3 regions of the Paraburkholderia sp. GAS199 genome follow, and region 1 is predicted to be linked to each of the others. Evidence: predicted binding sites of a transcription regulator. Region 1 holds the regulator's gene; each other region holds the start of a gene.
The links. Region 1 encodes LexA, which represses DNA repair genes until DNA is damaged. Its sites were predicted from a motif close to ACTGTATNNNNATACAGT; they were not measured.
Positions count from the first base shown of each region.

Region 2: the regulator LexA is predicted to act here: its motif matches at 2,635-2,652, upstream of P3T18_RS15985 (VRR-NUC domain-containing protein).
Region 3: the regulator LexA is predicted to act here: its motif matches at 2,458-2,475, upstream of recA (recombinase RecA).

Region 1 covers NZ_JBNDMM010000004.1:388,791-398,470, reverse strand. Annotated here, with positions in the region: gene lysM (peptidoglycan-binding protein LysM) at 146-640, shown strand; gene P3T18_RS18700 (asparaginase) at 807-1,847, opposite strand; gene P3T18_RS18695 (CysB family HTH-type transcriptional regulator) at 1,942-2,868, opposite strand; gene P3T18_RS18690 (sulfate/molybdate ABC transporter ATP-binding protein) at 2,971-4,029, opposite strand; gene cysW (sulfate ABC transporter permease subunit CysW) at 4,029-5,051, opposite strand; gene cysT (sulfate ABC transporter permease subunit CysT) at 5,048-5,959, opposite strand; gene P3T18_RS18675 (sulfate ABC transporter substrate-binding protein) at 6,084-7,124, opposite strand; gene lexA (transcriptional repressor LexA) at 7,439-8,089, shown strand; gene P3T18_RS18665 (hypothetical protein) at 8,148-8,504, shown strand; gene P3T18_RS18660 (DUF2939 domain-containing protein) at 8,605-9,282, shown strand; gene P3T18_RS18655 (universal stress protein) at 9,361-9,680, opposite strand, start outside.
Region 2 covers NZ_JBNDMM010000003.1:972,467-982,146, forward strand. Annotated here, with positions in the region: gene P3T18_RS15970 ((Fe-S)-binding protein) at 1-601, shown strand, start outside; gene P3T18_RS15975 (lactate utilization protein B) at 598-1,989, shown strand; gene P3T18_RS15980 (LutC/YkgG family protein) at 1,976-2,560, shown strand; gene P3T18_RS15985 (VRR-NUC domain-containing protein) at 2,667-4,496, shown strand; gene P3T18_RS15990 (ATP-dependent DNA helicase) at 4,493-6,772, shown strand; gene P3T18_RS15995 (mechanosensitive ion channel family protein) at 6,827-9,499, opposite strand.
Region 3 covers NZ_JBNDMM010000008.1:186,950-196,629, reverse strand. Annotated here, with positions in the region: gene P3T18_RS27775 (DUF2889 domain-containing protein) at 1-268, opposite strand, end outside; gene recX (recombination regulator RecX) at 520-1,287, opposite strand; gene recA (recombinase RecA) at 1,295-2,377, opposite strand; gene P3T18_RS27760 (response regulator) at 2,608-3,366, shown strand; gene P3T18_RS27755 (sensor histidine kinase N-terminal domain-containing protein) at 3,377-4,921, shown strand; gene P3T18_RS27750 (MFS transporter) at 5,151-6,809, shown strand; tRNA gene P3T18_RS27745 (tRNA-Met) at 6,896-6,972, shown strand; gene P3T18_RS27740 (hypothetical protein) at 7,059-7,385, shown strand; gene P3T18_RS27735 (phosphocholine-specific phospholipase C) at 7,504-9,639, opposite strand.

The sequences.
Region 1 (9,680 bases):
GTCCCCGGTGTCAGTGGTCACCTTCGCCTGGTTTCGCTTCGTTCTTCTACGCGTCGTTTCTTTTTCGTTTCTTCCGTTCCGTTCGCCAGCAGTGCATCAACCCGTGCGCAGTCGTACTTGCGCCTCTATGTCAGGAGTGTGTTCGATGGGTATTCTCAGTTTCATCAAGGAAGCCGGCGAAAAGCTGTTCGGCGCCGCCTCCACACCGGCACAAGCCGCCAGTGCGCCGGCCGCACCCGATCTCGCCGCGCTCAACAAGACCGCGGGCGACGCCATCGCCACCTACATCCGCGCGCAAGGTCTCGACGCGAACAATCTGGCGGTCACTTACGACGGCACGAGTCATACCGTCACCGTGGCCGGCGAAGCCGCCGACCAGCCGACTAAAGACAAGATTCTCGTCGCAGCCGGCAACGTGCAGAACGTCGACAAGGTCGACGACCAGTTGACCGTCACCACGCCCGCAGCGGCGCCTACCCAGTTTCACACCGTCGTGTCCGGCGACAATCTCTGGAAAATCGCGGAAAAGTACTATGGCAGCGGCGCGAAAAACGACGTGATCTTCCAGGCCAATACGCCGATGCTCAAGAGTCCGGACAAGATCTATCCGGGTCAGGTTCTGGTCATTCCGCCGGTGTAATCCGCCGCTCCGTTCGCGCCGTGTCGTGAGGTTCTGACATCGCGTGAATCGCCATCCGTGAGCGAAAAAACAAAGCGGCGTTCGAGTTTTCGACTCGAACGCCGCTTTTTTATCGCGCAATGCCGGCAGCGCATTCCTGTCCGCGTTGCACCTTACTTCATTACACTCAATACGTATCGAAAAGCGTCTGCAGGGCCACCGGCCCCGCATTGCCGGCAGCCAGCGCCAGCATCAGCAACACGCGCGCCTTGTACGGATTCAACGAACCCGCGCTGACAAAACCAAGCGCGTCGTCGGCGGCGGCGCCATTGCGCATCACGTGCCCCGAACCGACGCGCGAGGAACGCACCACCGCCACGCCCTGCGAGACTGCGTCCGAAAGAGCCTGTTGCAGCGACGCGTGAATCGAGCCGTTACCCGTACCGGCCACCACGATGCCGCGCACACCCGCCGCGACCAGCGCGTCAACGGCGATACGCGACACGCCCGCATAACTCGACACGATTTCCACGTGCGGCCAGTTCGCGCCGATCACGAATTCAGCGTGCAGCGTATGCGCGCGCACGACACTGCGCTGGAATTCCACGCGACCGTCCTGCACCCAACCGAGCGCGCCCACTTCGGGCGACTGGAACGCATCCACCGCATACGTGCTGGTCTTGACCACATCGCGCGCGCTGTGAATCTTGTTGTTGAACGCGACCAGCACGCCCTGCCCGTGTGCGTTCGTACTCGCCGCCACCGTCACCGCGTTCAGCAGATTCAGCGGACCGTCGGCGGACAGCGCGGAAGCCGGGCGCATGGCGGCCGTCAGCACGACGGGCTTGGCGGATTTGATGGTCAGATGCAGCAGATAGGCCGTTTCTTCGAGCGTATCCGTGCCGTGGGTAATCACCACGCCGTCGACATCGTCGCTGGCGAGCAGCGTGTTGATGCGCTGCGCGAGCGTGGTCCAGAGCGGCATGGCCATGTCTTTGCTGTCGACGCTGGCAATCTGCTCGGCCTGAATGCGCGCGACCGTCGATAGCGCGGGCACCACGGAAAGCAATTGATCGACGCCAACCACGCCGGCCTGATAACCGGACGTGTTAGTCGCGTCGGCGGCGGCGCCGGCGATCGTGCCGCCAGTCGCCAGCACGGCGATGCGGGGCAAAAGCGGCACAGCGGCGTCCGGCGGCGTTGCGGAGGAAGAAGTGGGAGTATTCATGGCGGCGATTGTAAGCGATACGCCGCCACGCGGGACAACGTCCGGCTCGGTGCCGCGCCGCCCCTCCCGGGCCGGCGCGAACCCTGCCGGACGCTCAGACCGCTTCGCGCAGTTGTGCGGCGATTTCGGCTTCGTTCAGCTGCGGCGCGAACATTTCGATCAGGCGATAAGCGTAAGCGCGCAGGAACGCGCCCTTGCGCAGACCGACCCGCGTCGTGCTCGCTTCGAACAGATGCTGCGTGTCGAGCGCTACCAGTTCCGTGTCGCGCTTCGGATCGTAGGCCATGGCCGCTACCACGCCGATCCCCATGCCGAGTTCCACGTAAGTCTTGATCACGTCGGCGTCGATGGCGGTCAACACCACGTCGGGCAGCGCGCCCGCTTTTGCAAAAGCCTGGTCGATGTGCGAGCGGCCCGTGAAGTCCTGATCGTAGGTGACGATCGGGAATTCCGCGATCTCGTCGAGAGTGAGATTCGGCCGGCCCACCAGCGGATGATCTTTCGGCACGACCACCACGTGATGCCACGAATAGCACGGAAACGTGACGATATCCGGGAAGCGGTCGAGCGCTTCGGTCGAAATGCCGATATCCGCCTCGCCGTTGATGATCATCTGCGCGATCTGCTGCGGGCTGCCCTGACGCAAGGCCAGATGCACCTTCGGGAACACCTCGGTGAACTGACGGATCACCTTCGGCAGCGCATAACGCGCCTGCGTGTGCGTGGTTGCCACGACGAGGTGACCGCTGTCCTGATCGGCGTACTGACGCGCCACGCGACGCAGATTCTCCGCGTCGAGCAGCATCCGCTCGATGAGTTGATGCACCGCCTTGCCCGGCTCCGTGAGCCCCGTCAGACGCTTGCCGCGCCGGATGAAAATGTCGACGCCGAGTTCATCCTCGAGGTCCTTGATCTGCTTGGACACGCCCGATTGCGACGTGTACAGCACGTTCGCCACTTCAGTCAGATTCATGTTCTGACGGACGGCCTCGCGCACGAAGCGCAATTGCTGAAAATTCATCTTGTCTCTCCGCTTCAGCCAGAGTTAGGTTATTTGTGCTGGCCTGTCATGCCGAATTATGCGAGCGCGCGAAGCACGTGGCTCGTCACGCTCATGGCGCACTCACTGCGCCGGAAAAACCCGCAACGCGCGCGGCACCGCGGTCACGCCGTCGCCGATCGAGAGTTGCAGATCGCGCCACGATTCGCGGTCGAGTTCCGCTTCGAGCAGATTGCCCTCGCGACCGGCAAGCTCCACGCGCACCGACCCACCGAGCGTCACCACGCGCCGCACGTCCACCACGATGCCCTCGCGATGGCCCGACGCCTGCGGATACAACTGCAGGTCGTGCGGACGCACATAGGCAAACGCCGGACCGCTGAAATCGGCCTTGATCGCGACCGGCAACGCCGCGCCGTCCACCACGAAGCCGCTCGCGTCGACCTTGCCGTGCAGCCGGTTCGCCGCGCCGAGAAACTCGTAGACGAACGACGTTTGCGGATGGTCGTAGACGTCCCGCGGACTGCCCACCTGCTCCACGTGACCGCGATTGAGCACGACGATACGGTCGGCTACTTCGAGCGCTTCTTCCTGATCGTGCGTGACGAAGATCGTCGAGATGTGCAGGTCGTCGTGCAGACGCCGCAGCCAGCTACGCAATTCCTTGCGCACTTTCGCGTCGAGCGCGCCGAACGGTTCGTCGAGCAGCAGCACTTTCGGCTCGACGGCGAGCGCGCGCGCCAGCGCGATCCGCTGACGCTGGCCGCCCGAGAGTTCCGACGGATAGCGCTGCGCCAGCCAGTCGAGCTGCACGAGCTTGAGCAGTTCGTGCACCTTCTCGCGGATCACCGCTTCCGACGGGCGCTCTTTCCTCGGCTTCACACGCAGCCCGAACGCGACGTTTTCAAACACCGTCATGTGACGGAACAACGCGTAATGCTGGAACACGAAACCGACTTCGCGCTCGCGCGCGCCGACCGTGGCGACGTCCTGACCTTGCAGCACGACCTGACCGCCATCGGCGTATTCGAGGCCCGCAATGACACGCAACAAAGTAGTTTTGCCACAACCCGAAGGCCCGAGCAGCGCAACCAGTTCACCCGGCGGAAAATCGAGCGAGACATTATCGAGCGCGACGAAATCGCCAAAGCGCTTCTGCAGGTTACGAACGGTGATACCCATTACAGCTCTCCTTGCTTGACCGGGTGCTGGACTGCGTTCTGTTGCGACACACGCGCCGCATTCGCGACGGACGGCGGCGTGACGGGACCGGCATAGGCCGGCACGTCGCGCGCGGCCGAGAGTTCCGCCGACATATGACGCTCGGCGAGCAGCTTCAGACCGAGCGTGACGAGTGCGAGCAGCGCCAGCACCGACGCCACGGCGAAGGCCGCCGAGAAGTTGTATTCGTTGTAGAGAATTTCGACGTGCAGCGGCATGGTGTCGGTCTGGCCGCGAATATGGCCCGACACCACCGACACCGCACCGAACTCGCCCATCGCCCGTGCATTACACAGAATCACGCCGTACAGCAGGCCCCACTTCACGTTCGGCAAGGTGACACGGCGGAAAATCTGCCAGCCCGACGCGCCGAGCACGTGCGCGGCCTCTTCCTCGTCGTTGCCCTGTGCCTGCATCAGCGGAATCAGCTCACGCGCGACGAACGGAAAGGTCACGAAGATCGTCGCCATCACGATGCCCGGCACCGCGAAGATGATCTGCACGTTGTGGTCTTGCAGCCATGGGCCGATCCAGCCTTGCGCGCCGAACATCAGCACGTAGATGAGACCGGAGATCACCGGCGAGACCGAGAACGGCAGATCGATCAGCGTGGTCAGCAAGGCCTTGCCGCGAAATTCGAACTTGGCGATACACCACGACGCCGCGAGTCCGAACACGAGGTTCAGGGGCACCGCGATCGCGGCGGTGATGACCGTGAGCTTGATGGCCGACAGCGCATCCGGATCGGCCAGCGACTCCAGATAGAAGCCGACGCCTTTACTCAGCGCCTGATAGAACACCGCCACCAGCGGCACGACCAGGAACAGCGCGAGAAACAGCAATGCAACGCCGGTCAGAATCCAGCGCACCAGCGGCGACTCGGTCACCGGATCCGGTCGTCGCGCGAGATTCAGCGGCGCGCGCGGCGCCACCGCCACGGCCGCGGTGGCGGCGCTCACGTCTTTAAGCGAATCGCGGCTCATCGCGCACCTCCGCTCACGCCGCCCACGCCGATCACCGACACACTGGCCGCAGCCGGCGCAGGACCCGCGCCGCCCTTGCTCGTGCGACGCTGCAGGAACCACTGCAGGGTATTGATGAACAGCAGCATCAGGAACGACACGACCAGCATCACCACCGCCAGCGCCGTGGCGCCCGCGTAGTCGTATTGTTCGAGCTTGGTGATGATGAGCAGCGACGTGATCTCGGACTTCATCGGCACGTTGCCGGCAATGAAGATCACCGAACCGTATTCACCGAGCGCGCGCGCGAAGGCCAGTGCGAAGCCGGTGAGCAAGGCGGGAAACACGGCCGGCAGCACCACGCGGCGAAACGTCAGCCAGCGCGACGCGCCGAGGCAGGCGGCGGCCTCTTCCTGCTCGCGCTCGAATTCTTCGAGCACGGGCTGCACCGTGCGCACCACGAAGGGCAAACCGATGAAAGTCAGCGCGACCAGCACACCGGCCGGCGTGAAGGCGATCTTGATGCCGAGCGGCACGAGAAACTGTCCGATCCAGCCGTTGCCCGCATACACCGCCGCGAGCGAAATGCCGGCTACGGAAGTGGGCAACGCGAACGGCAAATCGACCACGGCGTCGACGATCCGCTTGAACGGGAACGTGTAGCGCACCAGCACCCACGCGACGAGAAAGCCGAACACCGCGTTGATCAGCGCGCCGCCAAGCGCGGAGAAAAACGTCAGGCGATACGAGGCCAGCACGCGCGGCGACGTGACGGCGCGCACGAACTGGCTCCAGTCGAGCGTCGCGGTCTTGAGGAAGGTCGCCGCAAGCGGAATCAGCACCACGAGGCTCAGATAAGCCACCGTGATGCCGAGTGTCAGGCCAAAACCGGGCAAGGCGCTCGGTTTTCGGAAGGTCAACGTCGTCATGCTGGGTACTCTTCAGGGTTGAGGCCGGCGGCTCTTTTCTGGCCGCCTGGCTAGCCGGAAAGCGCGCTCGATGGGCGCGCTTTCCGGTCGGGTGAAACAGGTGCAGCTATCGTGACGTCAGTGTTTATTGCGGCGAATAGATCGAATCGAACACGCCGCCGTCGGCAAAGTGGGTCTTCTGCGCGTTGGCCCAGCCGCCGAACGAGTCGTCCACCGTGTACAGCTTCAGCTTCGGAAACTTGGCGGTCAGATCGGCCGGCACCTTGTTCGAACGCGGACGGTAGAAGTTCTTCGCGGCAATCTCCTGACCCTGCTCGCTATACAGAAAGTTCAGATAAGCCTCGGCCAGCTTGCGCGTGCCGTGTTTGTCGACCACCTTGTCGACCACCGCGACCGGCGGCTCGGCCAGAATGCTCACCGACGGCACCACGATCTCGAACTTGTCCGGACCGAACTCCTTCAGCGACAGGAACGCTTCGTTTTCCCATGCGATCAGCACGTCGCCGATTCCGCGCTGCACGAAGCTGGTGGTCGCGCCGCGCGCGCCCGAATCGAGCACGCCCGCGTTCTTGTAGAGCTTGCCGACGAATTCCTTGGCCTTCTGGTCGTTGCCGCCCGGCAGATGTTCCGCGTACGCCCATGCCGCCAGGTAGTTCCAGCGCGCGCCGCCCGAGGTCTTCGGATTCGGCGTGACGATCGACACGCCCGGCTTGACCAGATCGTCCCAGTCCTTGATGTGCTTCGGGTTGCCCTTGCGCACCAGAAACACGATCGTCGACGTGTACGGCGACGCGTTGTCCGGCAGACGCTTCTGCCAGCCCTTGTCGATCAGACCTTTGCTCGCCAGCGCGTCGATGTCGTAGGCCAGCGCCAGCGTCACCACGTCTGCCTGCAGGCCGTCGAGCACCGAGCGGGCCTGCGCGCCCGAGCCGCCGTGCGACTGCTTGAAGGTGATGGTCTCGCCCGTCTTCGCCTTCCATTCCTTGCCGAATGCCTGGTTGACGTCCTGATACAGCTCGCGCGTCGGGTCGTACGAAACGTTCAGCAATGTCGTGTCGGCCGCCTGAGCCTGCGCCACGACGCCCAACGCCGCAGCCGTGCCGAGAGCGAGCGTCGCGATGAGTTTTCTGGTCTTGCCTGCCAGCCCCGTGCCTTGATGATTCATGCCAACTTTCTCCGCGTGGTAGTCCGCTAAAACAGCGTGTGGTGTTCTTTTGCGTCGCGGTCACGTGCACATGAGCTGCAACTGGAGGCCAGTCTATCGAAGCGCTTTCATCATTAAAAATAATGTTTCTTCATTCTTTAATACGCAAAAGTGGTAATGACGGCCAGATAAGGCGTTGCGGCACAAAAACGGATGCTGGAGCGTCGATTTGGGGCGCTGGAACGCCACCCCGAGCCACGAACTTAAAGTAATGCTTGAATTGCGCGGAATACTGTATAAAAATACAGTCACCTGTTCATACATACAGTGGCGACATGACCAAACTCACCGCACGACAACAGCAGGTTTTCGATCTGATCCGCCGGGCCATCGAACGCACTGGCTTTCCGCCCACCCGCGCGGAAATCGCCGCCGAGCTGGGTTTCAGCTCGGCTAATTCGGCGGAGGAACATCTGCGCGCGCTTGCTCGCAAAGGTGTGATCGAGCTTGCCGCCGGCGCTTCGCGCGGCATCCGGCTGCTTTCCAATCCGGAAGACGCGCCGCATCAGTTCACGCTGCCGCACGCCAGCATCATGCAGTTGTCACTGCCGCTGATCGGCCGGGTGGCGGCAGGTAGCCCGATCCTCGCGCAGGAACATATCGCGCAGCACTACGCCTGCGACCCGGCGCTGTTTTCGAGCAAGCCCGACTACCTGCTGAAGGTGCGCGGCCTCTCCATGCGCGACGCCGGCATTTTCGACGGCGACCTGCTCGCCGTGCAGAAGAAGAGCGAAGCCAAAGACGGCCAGATCATCATCGCCCGTCTTGGCGACGACGTGACGGTCAAGCGCCTGAAGCGCCGGCCGAACGGTCTCGAGCTGATCGCCGAGAACCCCGATTATGAAAACATCTTCGTTGAAACCGGCAGTGCGGAGTTCGCACTGGAGGGCATCGCCGTCGGGCTGATCCGCCCGGGCGAGTTCTGAAAGTCCGCTGGTTCGCCGAGCCAAAGCCGTCACAACGTTGAATCGCCTGGAGAGACTCATGGAACGCCTTGCCCGCCTGCTGCCTTTTCGCCAGTTCGGTCGTCTGCGCCATTTGCGCAAGCTGGTGCCTTGCTCGTTGATCGAGGCGTCGTCCGCGTCCGTCACGCCATCGCTGTTCGACGAGCCGGCCGGCAACGCCGACCTGCACGGCCTGCCGTCATCGTTGCCGGCTTTTGCACGCGTCTCGCTGAACTCGGGGCTGAATACGGCCGAGCCCGCACGTCGCGCACCGGTGCGCGTCTATCACGGGCCGTCGCGGCTCATCATGGTCGGCACGGTCGACGCGGTGTGCCGCATGATCGATCGCTGCATCGCCGAGGAAGCGAACGTACACGGCGCGGTGTTCGAGGCGTAACAGAATTTACAGGTCTCCCTTACTCCGCAAGTCGTGCTCGGGATCGTTTTCGTGTGGCCGCTGTCCACCCTAGATCACACCTGATGGAGAGCACCACTCGATGGCAGTTCCAACACGCACGCGGCGCAGCACAACACGGCCGCTGATCGTCACACTAATCGTGATTGCGGTCATTGCCGCACTGGGCTTCGCTTACGCCACGCCGTACATCGCGCTGAACAATCTCAAACGCGCGGCCGACGCGCGCGATGCTCCGACCGTCAACGAATACGTCGACTTTCCCGCTTTGCGCGAGAGCCTGAAGCAACAGGTGTCGGGCTTATTGACGCGTCGGCTCGACGCGCATAGCAATGGCAATCCATTGGCCGCAATCGGCGCCATGATCGGCGTTGCGTTGATCGGACCGCTGGTGGATGCGTATGCAACGCCCGATGGCGTGGCCGCGCTGTTGAACGGCATGCCGCCGCGTGGCAATCCGGGCGAACGTCCGCCCGTCCCGCCTGCCGCTGCTAACTCGCCGGGGGCGCCGCAACCCGATACGCCGCAGCAAGCGGCGCCGGCAACACCTGCTGCGGGCAATTCAAACGGTAACGCCAACGGCAATCCCGAGCCCGCCGCGCCACAACAGCCGCCGCAAACCACGGCTGCCTATCGCGGACTCAACGAGTTCGTGGTCACCTATCAGCATGGCGCCGGCGACGCACGTTACGCCGCAATCTTTCAGCGCGAAGGTTTGTTCACCTGGAAACTCGCCGCGGTCGACCTGAACACGCCATGAGGCACGCGCCGGGCAAACGCCCGTCGTAGTCCAAAGCCCGGGGAATCGGGCCGCATGCATCGAACATGCGGCTCGCCATCAGGCAGCGGCCTGCTGCTGTTCCTGCGCCGACGAACACGCCACCAGAATGCTGCACGAAACCCGGTCGAGCAGCGGCGTATTGCCTGCGCCCATCCACCAGCGCGACAGGCCGGTTCGGCAGCGATGCCCCACCACCACCAGATCGACGTGCAGTTCGTTGGCAAGATTGGCGATTTCGTCGATGGGATGACCGAAGGCGAAATGCCCCTGCGCACTGACGCCGCGTTCGGTCAGCCAGTCCACGCCTTCCTGCAGGATGTCACGCGCGGTCTTCTCGAAACTGCCGCATGCGACGTCGGTCAGCAGGCCTGCGCTTT
Region 2 (9,680 bases), on a different contig from region 1:
TAGCGGCGCGCAGTCCGACGCGGCCGGCGCCGAGCGTGTATTCGCGCGCAACTTCGCGGGTTACGACTACATCGTCGGGCCGTCGGCGAGTTGCATTCATCATGTGCGCGAACACCTGTTCGCCATCGAGCAGACCGACGAAGTCAAGAAGGTGCGGGCCAGCGCCTACGAACTGGTCGAATTTCTGCACGACGTAGTCGGCGCGCGCGAGTTTCCGTGGGCCGAGTTTCCGCATCGCGTCGGCCTGCATAACAGTTGCAGCGCCTTGCGGCATCTGAAGGAGGCCTCGGTCTCCGAGATCGCCGCCGTGCCGTTCTCCAAACCGCGCGCTCTGCTCGAAGGCGTGAAGGGCATCGAGTTCGTCAAACCCGCGCGACCCGACGAATGCTGCGGTTTCGGCGGCACGTTCTCGGTCACGGAAGAACCCGTGTCGGTACGCATGGGTCAGGACAAAGTGCGCGACCATCTGCAGGCAGGCGCCGAGTACATCGTGTCCGGCGACATGTCCTGCCTGATGCATCAACAGGGCTGCGCCGAGCGCATGAAAGCCGACGCGCGCTTCATTCACATTGCGCAGGTACTCAACGGAGCACGCGCATGAGTCGCATCGATCACGCGAAAGCGGCGGGCGCTTTCATCGGCAAGACCGAGCATGTGGCGTTTCACGACAAACGGCTGTGGGATTTGCGCGAGAAACGCGACGCGCAGGCGCACGGCATCGCGGAGTGGGAGACGTTGCGCGAACTGGCGTCGGGTATCAAGGAACACACGCTCTCGTATCTGTCCGGCTACCTCGAACAGTTCGCTACGGCGGCCGAAGCAAACGGCGTCACTGTGCACTGGGCGGCAAGCGCCGAAGAGCACAATACGCTGGTTCACAAGATCATGTCCGAGCGCGGCATGACCACGCTCGTCAAGAGCAAGTCGATGCTCACCGACGAATGCAAGATGCGCGAGTATCTGGAACCGCGCGGCATCACGGTGATGGAAACCGATCTCGGCGAGCGTATCCAGCAACTCGATCATCAGGACCCGAGTCATATGGTCGTGCCCGCGGTTCACAAACTGCGGGCCGACGTGGCCGAACTGTTCGGCCGCACGATCGGCACCGATCCGCAGAACAGCGACATTCACTATCTCGCGGAAAGCCAGCGCATGAACACGCGGCCGTACTTCGTGCGCGAGAAAACCGCCGGCATGACCGGCTGCAATTTCGCGGTGGCCGAAACCGGCACGGTGGTGGTGTGCACGAACGAGGGGAACGCGGATCTGTCGGCGAACGTGCCGCCGCTGCATATCGCGTCGATCGGTATCGAGAAGCTGATTCCGAAAGTGTCGGACCTCGGCGTATTCGTCCGCATGCTGTCGCGCAGCGCGCTCGGTTCGCCGATCACGCAATACACGTCGCACTTTCGCGCGCCGCGTCCGGGCACGGAGATGCATTTCATCCTCGTCGATCACGGCCGCTCCGAACGGCTCGCGATGGAAGACTTCTGGTACTCGCTCAAATGCATTCGCTGCGGCGCGTGCATGAATACCTGCCCGGTGTATCGGCGCAGCGGCGGGCTCTCGTATGGCGGCACGTATTCCGGGCCGATCGGCGCGATCATCAATCCGACTTTCGATCTCAAGCGCTATAGTGCGCTGCCGTTTGCGTCGACACTCAACGGCAGCTGCACGAATGTGTGTCCCGTGAAGATCAATATTCACGAGCAGATTTACAAGTGGCGCACGGTCATCAGCGAACAGCACGAAGTACCGTTCGTGAAGCAGGAAGTGCTGAAAATGGCGGGGCGTCTGCTTGCCAGTCCGACCTTGTACCGCGCGACGGTTTCGTCGATGGGCGGCGCGCTGCGTCGGCTGCCGAATTTCGTGCTCTACAACCCGCTGAATATCTGGGGCAGGCAGCGCGATTTGCCGGAGGCGCCTAAGCTGACCTTCCATGCCTGGTACAAGAAAAATCGTGGAGGTGGCGATGGCGACGCGTGAGGAATTCCTGGCGAAAGTGCGCGCCGCGCAACCGCCGGTGCGGGCGCGGCCGGACGTGCCGCTGTTCCCACCGGTCGGCGGCGACTTGCGCGCGCGCTTCACGACCGCGTTGCAGGCGATGGGCGGCACCTGTATCGATGCGGCCTCGGCCGCCGAGGTCGCCGCGACGATACGCGAGCGCTTCGGCAGCGAAGCGTCGATTGCATCCGCCACGAACGAGGTGCCGGGCACACGCGAACTGACGGCCGATACCGAGCCGGCTTCGCTGCAGGATATCGACGTGGGCGTGGTGCGGGCGCGTTTCGGTGTCGCCGAAACCGGTTCGGTCTGGTTCAGCGAACGCGAGTACGTGGTGAACGCGCTGGGCTATATCGTGCAGCATCTGGTCGTGCTGCTCGACCCCGCGCAGTTGATCGACGGTTTGCAGGACGTCTACCGGCGCGACGACTTCCGCGAGGCCCGCTATGCCGCGCTCGTAACGGGACCGTCGGCCACGGCAGACATCGAGGGCGTGCTGATTCGCGGCGCGCAGGGCGTGCGGTCGCTGACGGTGGTCTGGCTGCCGGCCTGACAGGCCGCAACGGCAGGCCGTGACGGCGGTCCGGCCGCGCCTGCTACGAGTTGCTCGCGAGCTTTGCTATCATCACTGTATAAACATACAGGTCCGTGAAAGCACCGTGGCAACTGATCTTCCGCCGGAGAACCGCTCCGGCGCCCTTTATTACCTGCTGAATTTCGAGCGCGCGCTCGCCTGGCTGACCGAGCGTTACGCCGATCTGCTGAACGCCGCGGAACTCGGCTTTCTGCGCGAATTCGCGCTCATGCCGCAAGCTTCGCGTGCCTTGCTGGTGCGTCTGCTGATGCGCAAGGGCACGCTGTTCCGCGCCAGCCGGCTTTCCTACGACGAGATCGGCTGTCCTTTGCAGGCCGCGGCGCCGCTGGTGGCGCTGGGCTGGATCGACATCGAACCCCGCCTGACGCTCGACGACCTGTTCGCGCTCACCACCCGCCCCGACTTGCTGCTCGTTTTCGCGGACGCCGTCGCCGCAATTCCGGGCGCCAGAACGCTGCGCAAACCCGAACTGCTGGAAACGCTGCGGGCGCTGTATGAGCCGCTCTATTCGCAACCCGGCAGGAACGCCGGCGAAGAGGACGAGCCGCGCGGCTATCCGCTGTCGGTCTGGCATGAAGAGACGACGGACCACGTCCTGCATGTCGTCATCGCGCCGCTTTGCGAACGGCTGCGGCTGATGTTCTTCGGCAACCTGCAGCAGGACTGGTCGGAGTTCGTGCTCGCCGACCTCGGCGTATTCCAGTATGAAACCGTGGCGTTCGCGCCGTCGTCGCGCGCCTTCCAGCAGCGCGAGGACGTGGACGTCTATCTCACCTTGCAGGCCTGCCGCGACATGCTCGATTCGCTGGATTGGCTCGACGCGCCGGAGCCGTCGGTCGGCGAACTCGTCGAGCGGGTCAGCGCAATCGCCATCCGCAACGCGTGGCTCGACACGCGCCGCGCGAAGCTGCTGTTTCGCATCGGCTATCACTGCGAGCGTCGGCACGACTGGGGCACGGCGTTGACGGTCTACGAGCGCTGCGCGTGGCCTGGCGCACGGCATCGGCGCATCCGAGTGCTGGAGCGCAGCGAACGTTACAGCGAGGCGCTCGCGCTCGCCACGCAGGCCAGCGTCACGCCGGAAAGCGAGGAGGAAGCGCAGCGCGTCGCGCGCATGCTGCCGCGTTTGCAACGCAAATGCGGCCTGCCGGCGACGCGTGCGGCCGCGGCTCGCGCCGTCGAGCGCAGTACGCTCGTTCTGCCGAAGCCCGAGACTGCACTGGCCGTCGAATACGTGGCGCGCGATCATCTGGGCACCGACGACGCACCCGTGCATTACGTCGAAAACGCGCTGATCAATTCGCTCTTTGGCCTGCTGTGCTGGGAGCCGGTGTTCGCGGCATTGCCGGGCGCGTTTTTTCATCCGTTCCAGCGCGGCCCGGCCGATCTGCATGCGCCGGATTTTCATCTGCGCCGCGCGCCGCTGTTCGCCGCGTGCCTCGCGCAACTGGAAAGCGAGGCGTATTGCGAAACCATCTTGCGGCACCTCGAGACCAAGCACGGCTTGCAATCGCCGTTCGTGTACTGGGGCATGCTGACGCCGGAACTGGTCACGCTCGCGCTCGACTGTCTGCCGGCCGCGCATCTGAAGCTGTGGTTCGAACGGCTGCTCGGCGACATTCGCGGCAATCGCTCCGGTTTGCCCGACCTGATCCGGTTCTGGCCGGCACAGCGCCGCTATGAACTGATCGAAGTGAAGGGGCCGGGCGACCGTCTGCAGGACAACCAGATTCGCTGGCTCGCGTACTGCGTGCAGCACGGCATGCCGGTGCGCGTGCTGGACGTGCGCTGGGCCGAGGCGGACGCGTCGAGCGAGTGTGCAGACGAAGAAGCGGGCGAGGGCGCAGTCGGAACACAACCGCTTACATCCAGCATCGCCGGGGCGTCGGCATGACTTACGTGGTCGCCGTCCGGGCGATGTGCGAATTCACCGCCCGGCGCGGCGACCTCGATCTGCGTTTCACGCCCGCGCCCACTTCGCTGGAAGGCATGGCCGGTCATATCGCCGTGGCGGGTCGGCGCGCGAGCGCTTACGAAACCGAGATCACGCTGACCGGCACGCATCGCAGCCTCACCGTGCGCGGCCGCGCCGACGGTTACGACCGCGCGGCGAACCGGCTGGAGGAAGTCAAAACCCATCGCGGCTCGCTCGAACGCATGCCCGCGAATCACCGCGCGTTGCACTGGGCGCAGGCGCTCGTGTATGGACATCTGTTGTGCCGCACGCGCGGGCTCGGTGAATTGACCGTCGCGCTGGTTTATTACGACGTCGGCACCCAGAAAGAATCGGTGTTGACGGAGACCCACACGGCGCGCGAGCTGGAGATGTTTTTCGTCGAGCAATGCGAGCGCTTTCTCGATTGGGCGGTACAGGAAGAAGCGCATCGCGCCGCGCGCAATGCCGCGCTTGGCGCGCTGCAGTTTCCGCACGGGCAGTTCCGCAGCGGGCAGCGGGAACTGGCGGTCTCGGTGTATCGCGCGGCGCGTGACGGCAAGCCTTTGATGGCGCAGGCGCCGACGGGCATCGGCAAGACTCTGGCTACGATCTTTCCGCTGCTGAAGGCGTGTGCGTCGGACCAGATCGATCGCGTCTTCTTTCTCACCGCCAAGACACCGGGCCGCGCGCTCGCGCTCGACGCCATCGCCACGCTGCATGCCAACGCCAACGCCAACGCCTTGCCGTTGCGTACCCTCGAACTGGTGGCGCGCGACAAAGCCTGCGAGCATCCCGACAAAGCCTGCAACGGCGAATCCTGTCCGCTGGCGCGCGGCTTCTACGACCGTCTCGACGCCGCCCGCGCCACCGCGCTTGCCGGGCCCCGGCTGAACCGCGCGGCGGTGCGCGAAGCCGCGCTGGCGCATGAAATCTGCCCGTATTATCTGACGCAGGAACTCGCGCGCTGGGCCGACGTGGTGGTGGGCGACTACAACTACTACTACGACAGCAGCGCCATGCTGCATGCGCTCACGCAGATCAATCAGTGGCGCGTGGGCGTGCTGGTCGACGAGGCGCACAACCTGCTCGAACGGGCGCGCCGCATGTACTCGGCGTCGCTCGATCAGGCGGCTTTGCGGCTCGCGCGCAAGACCGCGCCCACCAGTTTGCGCAAGCCGCTCGAACGGCTGCAACGCGAATGGAACGCGGCGCGGCGCGCGCAGGTCGTCGCGTCCACGAAATATCAGGTGTATCCCGGCGTGCCCGGCAAGTTGCTCTCGGCGGCGCAGAATCTGATCGGCGCCGTGACCGATCAACTCGCCGACGCACCGCTGTCCATCGACGATGCCTCTTTGCGTTTTTTCTTCGACGCCATGCATTTCGTCGCGCTGGCCGAGCAGTTCAGCGAACATTCGATCTTCGACATCACGCTCAGCGAAGACCGATACGCGCCACGCGACAAAACCAGCAGCACGCTCTGCGTGCGTAACGTGATCCCGGCGCCGTTCCTCGCGCCGCGCTACGCCGCCGCGCGCACCACGGTGCTGTTTTCGGGCACGCTCGATCCGCAGCATTTTTACCGCGACACGCTGGGATTGCCGGAGCAGACTCACTGGCTCGACGTGAACGGACCGTTTCGCGCCGAGCAGTTGCAGGTGCGCGTCGCGGGCAATGTGTCGACGCGCTGGCGCGACCGCGAGCGTTCGCTGTTGCCGATCGTCGATCTGATCGCTAGACAATACGCGGCGCAGCCGGGCAATTACCTCGGATTCCTGAGTAGTTTCGAATATTTGCAACAGGTCACGGCCTTGATGCGCGAGCGTCATCCGGCGTTGCCGATCTGGACTCAGGAACCGGGCATGGACGAAGCGGCGCGCGACGCCTTTCTCGCGCGTTTTCGCACTGCCGGCGAAGGCGTCGGCTTTGCGGTGCTGGGCGGTGCATTTTCGGAAGGCGTCGATCTGGTCGGGCGGCAGTTGATCGGCGCGTTCATCGCCACGCTGGGTTTGCCGCAAATGAACGACATCAACGAACAGATGCGCCGCACGATGGAAGCGAAATTCGGCAACGGCTACGACTACATGTATCTGTATCCGGGCTTGCAGAAGGTCGTCCAGGCGGCGGGCCGCGTGATCCGCACCGAACAGGATCGCGGCGTGGTGCATCTGATCGACGACCGCTACCGGCGTCCCGAAGTTCGCCGTCTGTTGCCGCGCTGGTGGGACGTGCGATAGCGCGGCGCGCCGTGCGCGCCGCGGCATGGCGCGACGGCGCTCAGGTCATGCGGGTTATTTGTGCGGCGAAGCCGGGGCAGCAGGGTTGGGATTAGCCGGCGTTCCTGAGCCGCCCGCTGGTTTGGGATCGACTGGCAACTGATCCTCCGCCGGCGCGTCGCCTTGCTCGCTGGCGGCCGTGGTCTTTGCGTCGGCGGCGGGCGCGTCCGGCGCAGCCGGCCTCGACGAACCATCCGGCGCCTCCGTTTGGGCCGGGCCACCTGCCTCGATTCGGGCCGCGGCGCTCTCCGGGTCCCATGTCAGCAGCTGACGCTGCGGATTGGCGATTTCGATGCCGCGCGCACTGAACTGGTCGAGGATGCGCCGGTTGAATTCGCGCTGCACGCCCCAGCGCGCGCTGTCGCGGCACTGGATCTGGCCGGCCAGCGCGACGGCCGAACCGTCCACGGCGTCCACGCCCCAGAAGCTGAAGTCGGACAGAATGCCGTCCTTGAACTTGTCGTCCTCGCGCAGCGCCGCGCCGATTTCCTTGAGCGTGTTGATCGCCAGATCGACGTCCTCGCCGAAGACGATGCTCACCTTCACCGCGGCATTACCGAGTCCGCGATTGGTGTTGTTCACGGTCGTGACCGAACTGAACGGCACCGTGAACAGCGAGCCGTCCCCACCACGCAGACGCACCGTGCGGATCGACAGATATTCGACTGTGCCGGAGACGCCCGCCACCGTCACCCAGTCGCCGACCTGCAAGGCGTTTTCCATCAGCAGGAAAATGCCCGTGATGAAATCCTGCACCAGTTTCTGCGAGCCGAAACCGAGCGCCACGCCGAAGATGCTCGCGCCCGCCAGCAACGGCCCGATGTTCACGCCGAGTTCGCTCAGACCGGTCAGCACCACGACCAGCGCGATCGCGCAGAAGAGCGCGCTGCGCAACATCGGCAGGAGCGTGCGCAGACGCGTGGCGCGCACGAGGTCGCCGCTCGTGGTCCAGCGGTCGAGACGCCGTTCGATCGCGACGTTCACGCTTTCCCACACCAGCAGCGCGATCACGGCAGCGACGGCGATGGTGACGACCGCCGAAGCGAGCCGGTGACCGACCGTGCCCGAGCGGAACAGTTCGCTCAGATCGACGCCCCACACCTGCAGCAGCACCAGCGCGGTGACCACGCCGATGATCCACGAGATGACCCGTCGCAGCAGCGGGTAGTAGCGGTACGCGTGCTGATGGACCAGCGATTCGCCGGCGCTGCTTTCGACGTTGAAGAGTCGCGCCAGCGCGCCGAAGATGACGATCGACACGACCCGCGCGCCGACCAGCACCGCCAGCGAAATGCCGCCGAGATGCAGCAGCGCGTGATAACCGTTCTGCACGTCGAGCGCCCAGATGAACCACAGCGCCATCACGACGAACACCGACAGCCATGCCCACGTGTCGGCCAGCGCGTTGCCGAACATCTCCAGCGACGGACGTGCCGCGAAGCGCTTGCGGATCAGTTCGCCGACCGGCTTCGCGCATTGCAGCAGCAGGATGGAAATCATGACGTGGCCGATCAGCGCGACCACTTTCATCAAGGCGAGATGCGCGGCATCGTTCAGACCGAGCGACTGCGCGACCTCGGCGATCGCCGAACCCGCACCCACCGCGCCGACGATGCGCACGACCCAGTTCTGCACGAACGCGGCCCAGGCGTCGCTCATGCGCAGCAGCCGCAGGCGCGGTGCACCCGGCTGCAGGAAGAAGCCGCACACGATGACGATGACGCGGCACAGCACGTAGATGTCGATGAGCGAATCGAGTGCGCGATCTTGCGGCGTGCCGTCGTCGGTGAAGAAGGACATGAGCGCGCTCGCCGTGCCCACGAACACCGCGAGCGGGAGCAAGCGCAGCACCATCGTCAGCAGGGCGCGCGGCAGGCGTTGCAGCAACGTCCAGTGATGCACGGCGTTCTGCTTGCCTTTCGCTTCGGTGGCCTTGCCGGCGGTGCCGGGCAAGGGCGTCACCCCGGCTGTCGTGGATGCCGCTGAGTCGGCTGCCGGCGAGACCGGCAAAGGCGGCGCGGCGTTCGGCGCGTCGGCGGGTTGCGGCGTCACGTCGACGGGCAGGTCCGCTTGCGGCGCGCTGTCTTCGTCACCGAGTTCGCGACGCGCGGCGAGCGCGCGATACGCGCGGCGCAGCAGCCGGCGCGCCAGCCATTCGAGCGCGAGCGCGGGCAGCAACGCCGCCAGCAGCGACCACACGACATGCGCCAGCACGCTGCGCGCTTGCGGATTGTTCAGTTGCCAGTTCCACCAGGCGCGCACCGACGCCACGTCGAGCAGCGCCGCGAGGGAGCGGCGCATCGAATCGCCGAAGCGCACGGCCCAGTGTGCGCCCTGACGCGCGAGCTGCGACGCGAGCCCGTTCGACTGGAACGCGGCCGGCACCAGCGAAGCGGCGCCGCTCGCGGCGGCGGGCGCCGACGCGCCCGAGGCGCCCGTCGCGGCCGCAGGTTCAGAGGCGGCAGGTGCGGCGAGCGCGCCGGCTGCGGCGATGGCGTGCAGCGTGTCGGTGACCTGCGCGCGGCGTTTGGGGTCGTTGAGGACGTCGAGCGCCTGTTTGGCCTGCTCCGGCGTCAGGCTGAGCGTGGCGCTCGACGCGGCCTTGGGTGCGGGCGTGGTCGCGGCCAGAACCGGCGCGGCCCCGGCAAGCATGAGAATGAAAAGCCAGACGTGTGTGATTTTGCGCATAGGTTGTAAAGCGGGGAATGCAGGAAACGGCGGAAAACAGGCGGAGACGGCGGCCGGAACCGCGCGCATGGACGCTCGCGAAGACGCGTAGACCTTGAACCGACAGCGTTATGGTCATACAAGTTCCGCCATACGTGGCCAGACATGGCCGGCCGCGAGGCGTCGGGTGAGGCCGGCGGCG
Region 3 (9,680 bases), on a different contig from region 1:
TGGCCTGGCATAACCCTGGATAGGGCACCCAGTCGGACGACGCTTCGGCGTCGACGACGTTGAGCTTGCGATCGATGGTGATGCGAAGCCAGAGTTCATGGATCGGCTGACCATTGGGCCGGACGCCCGACGCAAGGACCACATCGCGCGGTTTTTCGTCGGTCAAGCACGCTTCCACATCCCACAGGCCATCGGCTCTCTCATAGGCTTCCGCTCTGATTGCGCGACGATGGCGCAACTGACGGGACACTGGCGAGGAGAGCGGCATGCGGAAAGGAAAGGCCGGATTGGAAAACCCATGAATTTTAGCATACTGGGTATTTGAGACAGGTCGGAATGCGCAGTGCCGCCAGCCGCGCCGCTTTGCGGGACGGGCCTTATCTCGAAGTTGGCGGATGAAGTCCTGCCGCAGTGCGTGCGCTGGGGACACGCTTAGCTCGTGAACGGTGGCTTACGGCGGCACATGACCATGCCATTGGCCGCGCAAATGCGAGCAGTTCCTGCCGCGTGGTCACGCGGCTATTCGCCGGCCCAATCCTCGTCCAGACCTTTGAGAATTTTGCCGATGGTGGCGCCCGAAAAGCCACGCGATGCCAGAAACCTCGCCTGCTTGGCGCGGTCGGCGGGCGTTTCCGGCAGCTTGCCGAATTTCCTGTTCCACACGGCGTGCGCACGTGCAAGCTCGGTCTCGCGCAATTGCGCGCTGGCTTCTTCGACGAGACTCGGGTCGACGGCGTGCTGTTTCAATTCGCCGACGATACGGCTAGCGCCGAGCCGCGACGAACGCCGATGAAGCAGACTTTCCGTGAAACGCGAATCGGACAGCCAGTTTTCGGCCTGCAATGTCTCGAGCAAGGTATCTAGTGAATCGTTTTCTTCGACGAACGGCTTTAGCTTGCGCGCCAGTTCGGAGCGGCTGTATTCACGCCGGGAGAGATAGCCGAGCGCGCGTCCTTTTAGCGAACGGGCTGGGCGTTGAGATTTTTTCTGCTCGTCCTGGCCGGACCTGGCTTCGCCGGGCGTGCGACGGGAACGGCTGTAAGTTGTTTCGGACGGGTCGAAATCCGAGTCGGCGTTCGAATCGGCGTTCGTGCCGGAATCGGCTGCAGAGGACGCTTTGGAAAACGCGGGCGACAGGTTTCGACCTGCGGCCCGGTCATGCGCATCGAACGATTCGAACGGATCAGCTGAATCCGCCGAATCGTCGTGCTGTGCCGAGTTACGCGGGCCGTCCGCATAGCGTCCAGTACGGCTAGTGTTGGACAGCGACCGGCCCTTGCGTATCACGTGACGGTTACTCTTCTTCGTCCGCGACTTCAGCGCCTGCGCCGGCGCCGGTCACCGCTTCCGCCATGGCATTGACGCCCAGCGATTCGCGGATACGGTTCTCGATTTCACGCGCGATGTCGGCATTCTCACGCAGGAATTCGCGCGCGTTGTCTTTACCTTGACCAATCCGCTCGCCGTTGTAGCTGTACCATGCGCCCGCCTTGTCGACGATCTTGGCTTGCACGCCCAGATCGATGATTTCGCCCTGACGCGAGATACCTTCGCCGTACAGAATGTCGAAAATCGCTTCGCGGAACGGTGGCGACACCTTGTTCTTGACGACCTTCACGCGCGTTTCGTTGCCGATGACTTCGTCGTTCTTCTTGATCGAACCGATACGGCGAATGTCCAGACGCACCGACGCGTAGAACTTCAGCGCGTTACCGCCCGTGGTAGTTTCCGGGTTGCCGAACATCACGCCGATCTTCATGCGAATCTGGTTAATGAAGATGACGAGGCAGTTCGTGCGCTTGATCGTGCCGGTGAGCTTGCGCAGCGCTTGCGACATCAGACGCGCTTGCAGACCCGGCAGCGAGTCGCCCATTTCGCCTTCGATTTCAGCCTTCGGCACCAGTGCCGCGACCGAGTCGATCACGATCATGTCGATCGAGCCCGAACGCACCAGCGCGTCGGCGATTTCCAGCGCCTGTTCGCCCGTGTCCGGCTGCGAAACCAGCAGTTCGTTGACGTTCACGCCGAGCTTGCCCGCGTACTGGATATCCAGCGCGTGTTCTGCGTCGATAAACGCTGCCGTGCCGCCGATTTTCTGCATTTCGGCAATGACTTGCAGCGTCAGCGTGGTTTTACCGGACGATTCCGGGCCATAAATTTCGACCACACGACCACGCGGCAAACCGCCGACGCCGAGCGCGATGTCGAGACCGAGCGAACCGGTCGACACGACCTGGATGTCTTCGACTACCTCACCCGCGCCGAGCCGCATGACCGACCCTTTGCCGAACTGCTTTTCGATCTGCGCGAGGGCGGCAGCGAGTGCCTTGCTCTTTTCAGCAGTCAGTCCAGCCGAGCCTTTCTTGCTTTCTTCCATGAATCGTCCTTTGCTATGATGAACGGCGTCTGAGGCAGATGTGCGGCCCGTTCTGAAAGGACAGCACACGAAACCCAGACACTGTATAAAAAAACAGTAGTTTTGGCAAGCGCGATTCTCATGCGAACGCGCATTTTTACTGTCGCGCCGCCCAACTACCCACAATTGATTTCGGAGACCGCTGTGCGCCGGGGGCAACCCGCGGTGCCGGCAAGGCCAGGCTGCGCACCATGCGAATTCTGATTGCCGAAGACGACAGCATACTCGCGGACGGTCTGGTTCGATCACTCCGCCAATCGGCCTATGCCGTCGACCACGTGAAGAACGGCGTCGAGGCGGATACCGCGCTGTCGATGCAAACTTTCGACCTGCTGATTCTCGATCTCGGCCTGCCGCGCATGTCCGGGCTCGAGGTGCTGCGCCGTCTGCGCGCGCGCAATTCGGCCGTGCCGGTGCTGATCCTCACCGCCGCCGACAGCGTCGACGAACGCGTCAAGGGACTCGACCTCGGCGCCGACGACTACATGGCCAAGCCCTTCGCGCTGAACGAACTCGAAGCTCGCGTGCGGGCGCTGACCCGGCGCGGCGCCGGCGGCGGCCCGACCGTAGTGCGGCATGGCTCGCTGTCGTTCGATCAGGTGGGGCGAATCGCCTACGTCAACGAACAGGTGATCGATCTGTCGGCGCGTGAACTCGGCTTGCTGGAAGTGCTGCTGCAACGGATCGGCCGGCTGGTGTCGAAGGAACAACTCGTCGACCATCTTTGCGGCTGGGGCGAGGAAGTGAGCAACAACGCCATCGAGGTCTACGTGCACCGGCTGCGCAAGAAAATCGAGCCGAGCGGCGTGCGCATCATCACTGTGCGCGGACTGGGCTACTGCCTGGAGAAAGCCGCAGCGGCGGCCACGAGCGCCGAAGCAGCCGCACCGCCGCCTGCCTCGCCCGAGCCGCCGACCGGCGCGATGCCGGCAAGCCATCACTACAAGTAAGAAGGCAGCCATGTCCGCACGCGCAGACCGCGCTCCGGCGCACGCTGCGGATCTCGACGAGGTGCGCGACGAGCGCTACGCCAACCCGTTCGCCCCGCCGGACGAAACCGAAACCGCCATAGAAGCGCGCCCGCGCTCGCTGTTCGGCGAGATTCTCGACTGGATGCTGGCGCCGCTGCTGCTGCTGTGGCCCATGAGCCTGGCCATCACGTATCTGGTCGCGAAGTCGATTGCCAACGGTCCGTTCGACCGCGCGCTCGAAACCGATGCCTATGTGCTCGCGCGCCAGATTCATCCGGTGAACGGTGTGGCCGAGCTGTCGCTGCCCGATTCCACCCGCGACTTTTTACGCACCGACAACGTGGACAGCGTGTTCTATCAGGTGCTCGGCACGCGCGGCGAACTGGTGGGCGGCGAACGCGACATGCCCTTGCCGCACGAGGACGACCGGCCGCAGCCCGGTCAGGTCGAGTTCCGCGACGACGTGCTGCGCGGCAACGATATCCGGGTCGCTTACACGACCGTCGAATTTCCGCATACGCCCGGCGCACAACCCGTGCTGGTGCAGGTTGCCGAGACGCTCGACAAACGCAGCCAGCTCGCCAACGACATCATCAAGGGCGTGATCCTGCCGCAGTTCGTGATCCTGCCGCTGGCCATCCTGCTGGTGTGGTTCGGTCTGTCGCGCGGTCTCGCGCCCCTGCATGCGCTGCAGGCGCACATTCGCGCGCGGCGTCCGGACGACCTTTCGCCGCTGGAAGCACGCCGCGCACCGCCGGAAATCGAGCCGCTGGTCACGTCGTTCAACGATCTGCTGACGCGCCTCGAACAGAACATGGAACTGCAAAAGCGTTTTATCGCCGACGCCGCGCATCAGATGAAAACGCCGCTTGCCGGCTTGCGTACGCAGGCGGAACTCGCGCTGCGCCAGGACGCTTCCGCCGAAGTGCACCGCTCCCTCGAACAGATCGCGACCAGTTCCGAGCACGCGGCGCGGCTCGTCACCCAACTGCTCGCGCTCGCCCGCGCCGAAAACCGTATGTCGGGGCAGGTCTTCTCGCCGGTCCGCGTGACGGAAGTGGCACGCAACGCCGTGCGCGACTGGGTTCAGGCCGCGCTCGCCAAACAGATGGACCTCGGCTACGAAGCGGACGAGTCGGGCGAGCAGGTCGAAGTGGACGGCAACCCGGTCATGCTGCGCGAAATGCTGTCGAACCTGATCGACAACGCCATCCGCTACACACCGGCCGGCGGGCGCATCACCGTGCGCGTGCGACACGACGCGGCCGCGCGGCTCGTGCATCTGGAAGTGGAAGACACCGGACTCGGCATTCCAGTCGCCGAACGCTCGCGGGTCGTCGAGCGCTTTTACCGGATTCTCGGCCGCGAAGGCGACGGCAGCGGGCTGGGCCTCGCGATCGTCCGCGAGATCGCGACCATGCACGGCGGCGACCTGACCATCGACGACAACGTTTATCAGGACGCGCCACGTCTTGCCGGAACGCTGGTGCGTGTCAGTTTGCACGAGCTGAAACGGGGGCGGGACTTACCCTAAGGCCACGCGTCGCCACGAATTTAATTACGCGCGATAACAGCACGATGAAGATTAAAAACGTGCATTTGGTTAATCTTTGACTGACGTTAAGAGAAATTCTCAGCCACACCAAGTTCCTGTAGTTTGCTCCGCCGCGTCAGTACGCCGTAAGTTTCCACTCCAATAATCGGTTGCACGGGAACGCCTTTGCCGGCGAACCGCGTGTACATATCAATATTGGAGACGACATATGGCTACCGTTGGCGGGCAAATCTCGCACGTGCCGATGACGGGCGAAGAGAAACGGGTGATCTTCGCATCGTCGCTGGGTACGATTTTCGAATGGTACGACTTCTTCCTGGCCGGCTCGCTCGCGGCCTTCATCAGTAAGAGCTTCTTCTCAGGCGTCAATCCGACGGCCGCCTTCATCTTTACGCTGCTCAGCTTCGCGGCGGGCTTCGCGGTGCGTCCGTTCGGCGCGATCGTGTTCGGCCGCCTGGGCGATCTGGTCGGACGCAAGTACACATTTCTCGTCACGATTCTGATCATGGGCTTCTCGACCTTCCTGGTGGGCTTTCTGCCGGGCTATGCGTCGATCGGCATTGCTTCGCCGGTGATCTTCATCGCGATGCGCATGCTGCAAGGCCTCGCGCTCGGCGGCGAATACGGTGGCGCCGCGACCTACGTGGCCGAACACGCGCCTGCCGGACGCCGCGGCTTCTACACCTCGTGGATCCAGGCAACCGCCACGCTTGGTCTGTTCCTGTCGCTGCTCGTGATTCTCGGCGTGCGCAAGACGATGGGCGAAGACGCGTTCGGCGACTGGGGCTGGCGCATTCCGTTCGTCGCGTCGATCATCCTGCTGGCCGTGTCCGTGTGGATTCGCATGCAACTGCATGAGTCGCCGGTGTTCGAGCGCATCAAGTCCGAAGGCAAGACGTCCAAGCGACCGCTGACGGAAGCGTTCGGCGAATGGAAAAACCTGAAGATCGTGATTCTGGCGCTGGTCGGCCTGACCGCCGGTCAAGCCGTGGTCTGGTACACGGGTCAGTTCTACACGCTGTTCTTCCTGACGCAAACGCTGAAAGTGGACGGCAGCAGCGCCAACATCATGATCGCGATCGCGCTGCTGATCGGCACGCCGTTCTTCCTGTTCTTCGGCTCGCTGTCGGACCGAATCGGCCGCAAGCCGATCATCATGGCGGGTCTGCTGATCGCTGCCTGCACGTACTTCCCGCTGTTCAAGGCGCTGACGCACTACGCCAACCCGGCACTGGAAGCGGCTAGCGCGAAAGCACCGATCGTCGTGATCGCCAATCCGGACGAATGCTCGTTCCAGTTCAACCCGGTGGGCACCTCGAAGTTCACGAGTTCGTGCGACATTGCCAAGGGCGCGCTCTCGAAGGCTGGCCTGAACTACGAGAACGTCGCGGCACCGGCCGGCACGCTGGCCGAGATCAAGATCGGCGACACGGTGATCAACACCTATGACGGCAAGGCCGCCGACGCCAAGGATCAAGGCAAGGCATTCGACAAGACGCTGGCCACGACGCTGAAGACCGCCGGCTATCCGCCGAAGGCCGATCCCTCGCAGATCAACTGGCCGATGTGCGTGGTGATCCTGACGATCATGATGCTTTACGTGACGATGGTGTACGGCCCGATCGCGGCGATGCTGGTCGAAATGTTCCCGACGCGCATTCGCTATACGTCGATGTCGCTGCCGTATCACATCGGCAACGGCTGGTTCGGCGGCTTCCTGCCGGCCACGGCGTTCGCGATCGTCGCAGCCAAGGGCAACATCTTCTCGGGTCTGTGGTATCCGATCGTGATTGCGGTCGCAACGTTCGTGATCGGCATGCTGTTCGTCAAGGAAACCAAGGACTCGGATATCTACGCGCAGGACTGAAACACCGGACGCACGGGCCATCTTGAAAAAGTTGGGTCTCAGGGGTTGACAGCCTTCTGGTCCGTGCGCATAATCTCGCTTCTTTCGGCGAATTAGCTCAGTTGGTTAGAGCGACGGAATCATAATCCGCAGGTCCGGGGTTCGAGTCCCTGATTCGCCACCAGTATCAAGAAAAAGCCGCTACTTCTCACGAAGTAGCGGCTTTTTTGTTTCTGGCTTTCCGAACCGCAACTTCAAGGGAGTATCTTGATGACGTTCCGCACCACCCTGCTCGCCGCTTCGGCTTTCGTCGCCCTGTTCGGCGCTGCGCACGCGTCGATTGCCGACGCGCAGACTCCGCCCGATAGCCAGTGGCGCACCAGTCCGCTGACCTTGTCCAATCTGCTGCAGGACGGCTACAAGATCGCCGCGGTCGTGAACGGCGCGCGTGGCAATGCGGGCGTCGCCGACACGATTTTCGTGCAGCGCGATCAGAGCGCGTTCAAGTGCATCGATCCGCAGCAATCGGATGCAAAGACCAAAGCGGCGTGCTTCGAACTGGTTCAGCCGTCCGGCCCGGCGCCCGAGGCGAAGTAAGTCTGCGCGCTGCCTCGGCACCAGCGTCAAAGTCTCAGCCATAAAAAAGGGAGTCGGCGCGCAGCCCGACTCCCCGAAGTGCCACTCCTCGCGCCATGAGCGCGACCCTGCTGCTACCTCAACTCGTGCCCATCGCCGGATCGCTGACGCTGTCCTTGCCGGTCTCGACGCGTCCAGCGAAGCGTCGCGTCAAACCATTTTCGGCCGCCAGCGTGAAGTCGTACCAACCGCCCGAAGCGCCGACCGACCAGTACGGCTCGACCTGCATGCCGGCCGGCACGGCGTAGCTCCACGGACCGTCGCTGCGATACGCGTTGGAGGTCACCGTCACGTTAGTGGTGGCGTTGCCCGTGTTCATGATCGTCAGATAGACGGCGCTATTGACGACGTCGTAGCAGACGCGCACCTCCGGGTTCGGTCCGCTCGCCGCCGCTGCCACGTTGCCCTGAAACGCGCGATGAAAACCGTTCGGCCCGAGCACCCACAAACTGTAGTGGCCCGTGTCGTCGGCGAGCGCCGCCCACGAATCCGACAACTCCTTGCCTGCCTCGACCGTATAACGGCGCGGCGGACGGTCGAGGTGCAACTGGTCGTAGACGTGGAACACCGCGCCGGCCGTCCCCGTATTGCTGAGGATCAGCCATAGCAGGCCACCTTGCACGTCGGCGTTCGCGCTCACGTGCAACAGATAGGGCAACGCACGCGACGGCCGCGACATCAGTGCCTGCTGCGGCATCTGCTGACTGGCCGCCGACGGCACCGGCACCGCACCCAGCGCGCTCTGCTGCGTATTCTGCGCGTCGGCCTGAGCTTTGGTCGGCGCGGGCAGCGAGGCGACCGGCGCATCGTTCGGATTGCGAAAGTTGAACGCCGACGTGAGATCGCCGCACACCGCGCGCCGCCACGGACTGATATTGGTTTCGACCACGCCGAAACGCTGCTCCAGAAAGCGCAGCACCGACGTGTGGTCGAACACTTGCGAGTTGACCCAGCCACCCGTACTCCACGGCGACACGACGAACATCGGCACGCGCGGTCCCGGTCCGAAGCACTGACCGTCCGGCACGATCGGCGACGAATCGCCCGGCGGGTTGGCCTTGGTGAAGTACTCGTACTGCGTGTCCACGGTCGACTTGCCGGCGAAGCTGCCGTCCGCGTTCTTGCTCGGCGCGTCGGGCGGCGGCATGTGATCGAAGAAGCAATCGTTCTCGTCGTAATTGACGAACAGCACGGTCTTGCTCCACACGTCCGGATTGGCGGTCAGCGTGTCGAGCAGCAATTGCAGGTAGTAGCCACCCTGCCCCGGCGTCGATGCGCCCGGATGCTCGCAATAAGCCTGCGGCGAAACGATCCAGCTTACCTGCGGCATCTGGCCGGCGGCGATATCGTCTTTGAGCGCCTGCAGAAACCCGCCGTCCGGCATGGTGTTGCCGATGCCCTTGTAAAGCGGCGCCACGGCTTCGAGCGTCTGTGTGTACGGCAGCAAGGGCGAGCCCGGCAAGGTCTCGTTGACTTTGCGGAAAGTCGCGAAGCCGGCGAGCGAGTTGTCAGTGTAGTTGTCCGGCATGTTCTGGTAGACCTTCCAGCTCACGCCCGCTGCCTGCAACCGCTCCGGGTAGGTGGTCCACGTCAAGCCTGTGGCGGACGCACCGAGGCCGTCCCAGCCGTCGTTGTTGACGACCGGATTGGCGCCGGCGCTGGCGCCGTTCGTGCCGGTCCAGAGGAAGATCCGGTTCGAGTTGGTGCCGCCGTGCAGCGAGCAGTGATACGCGTCGCAAATCGTGAAAGCGTTGGCGAGCGCAACGTGGAACGGCAGGTCGGCCTGCTTCAGATAACCCATCGACACATCGCCTTTGGCTTTCGGCCATTGCGTCATGCGACCGTTGTCCCACGCCTGATGCGCGTCGCTCCACGAATGCGGGCCGCCGGCGAGCAGCGCGTTGCCTTTGGTGCTGTCGAGATAGAACGGCAACACGGTACGGCTGCCGTCGTTCTGCTGGAACACGGTGGTGCCGCCCGGCTGCGGAATCGTGAAGCGGTCGGCGAAACCGCGCACGCCGGGCAGCGTGCCGAAGTAATGATCGAACGAGCGGTTCTCCTGCATGAAGATCACCACGTGCTGCACGTCGTTGATGGTGCCGGTCGCGTTGTTGGCGGGAATGGCGAGCGCGCGACGGATCGCGGGCGGAAACAGGCCGAGCGCGGCGGCGCCCGCGGCGCTGCGCAGGAAAGTACGGCGGTCCAGTGAAGTCATGTTTGGCGTGTTGTGAGCGTCGATATCTGTGCGCTTGCCGG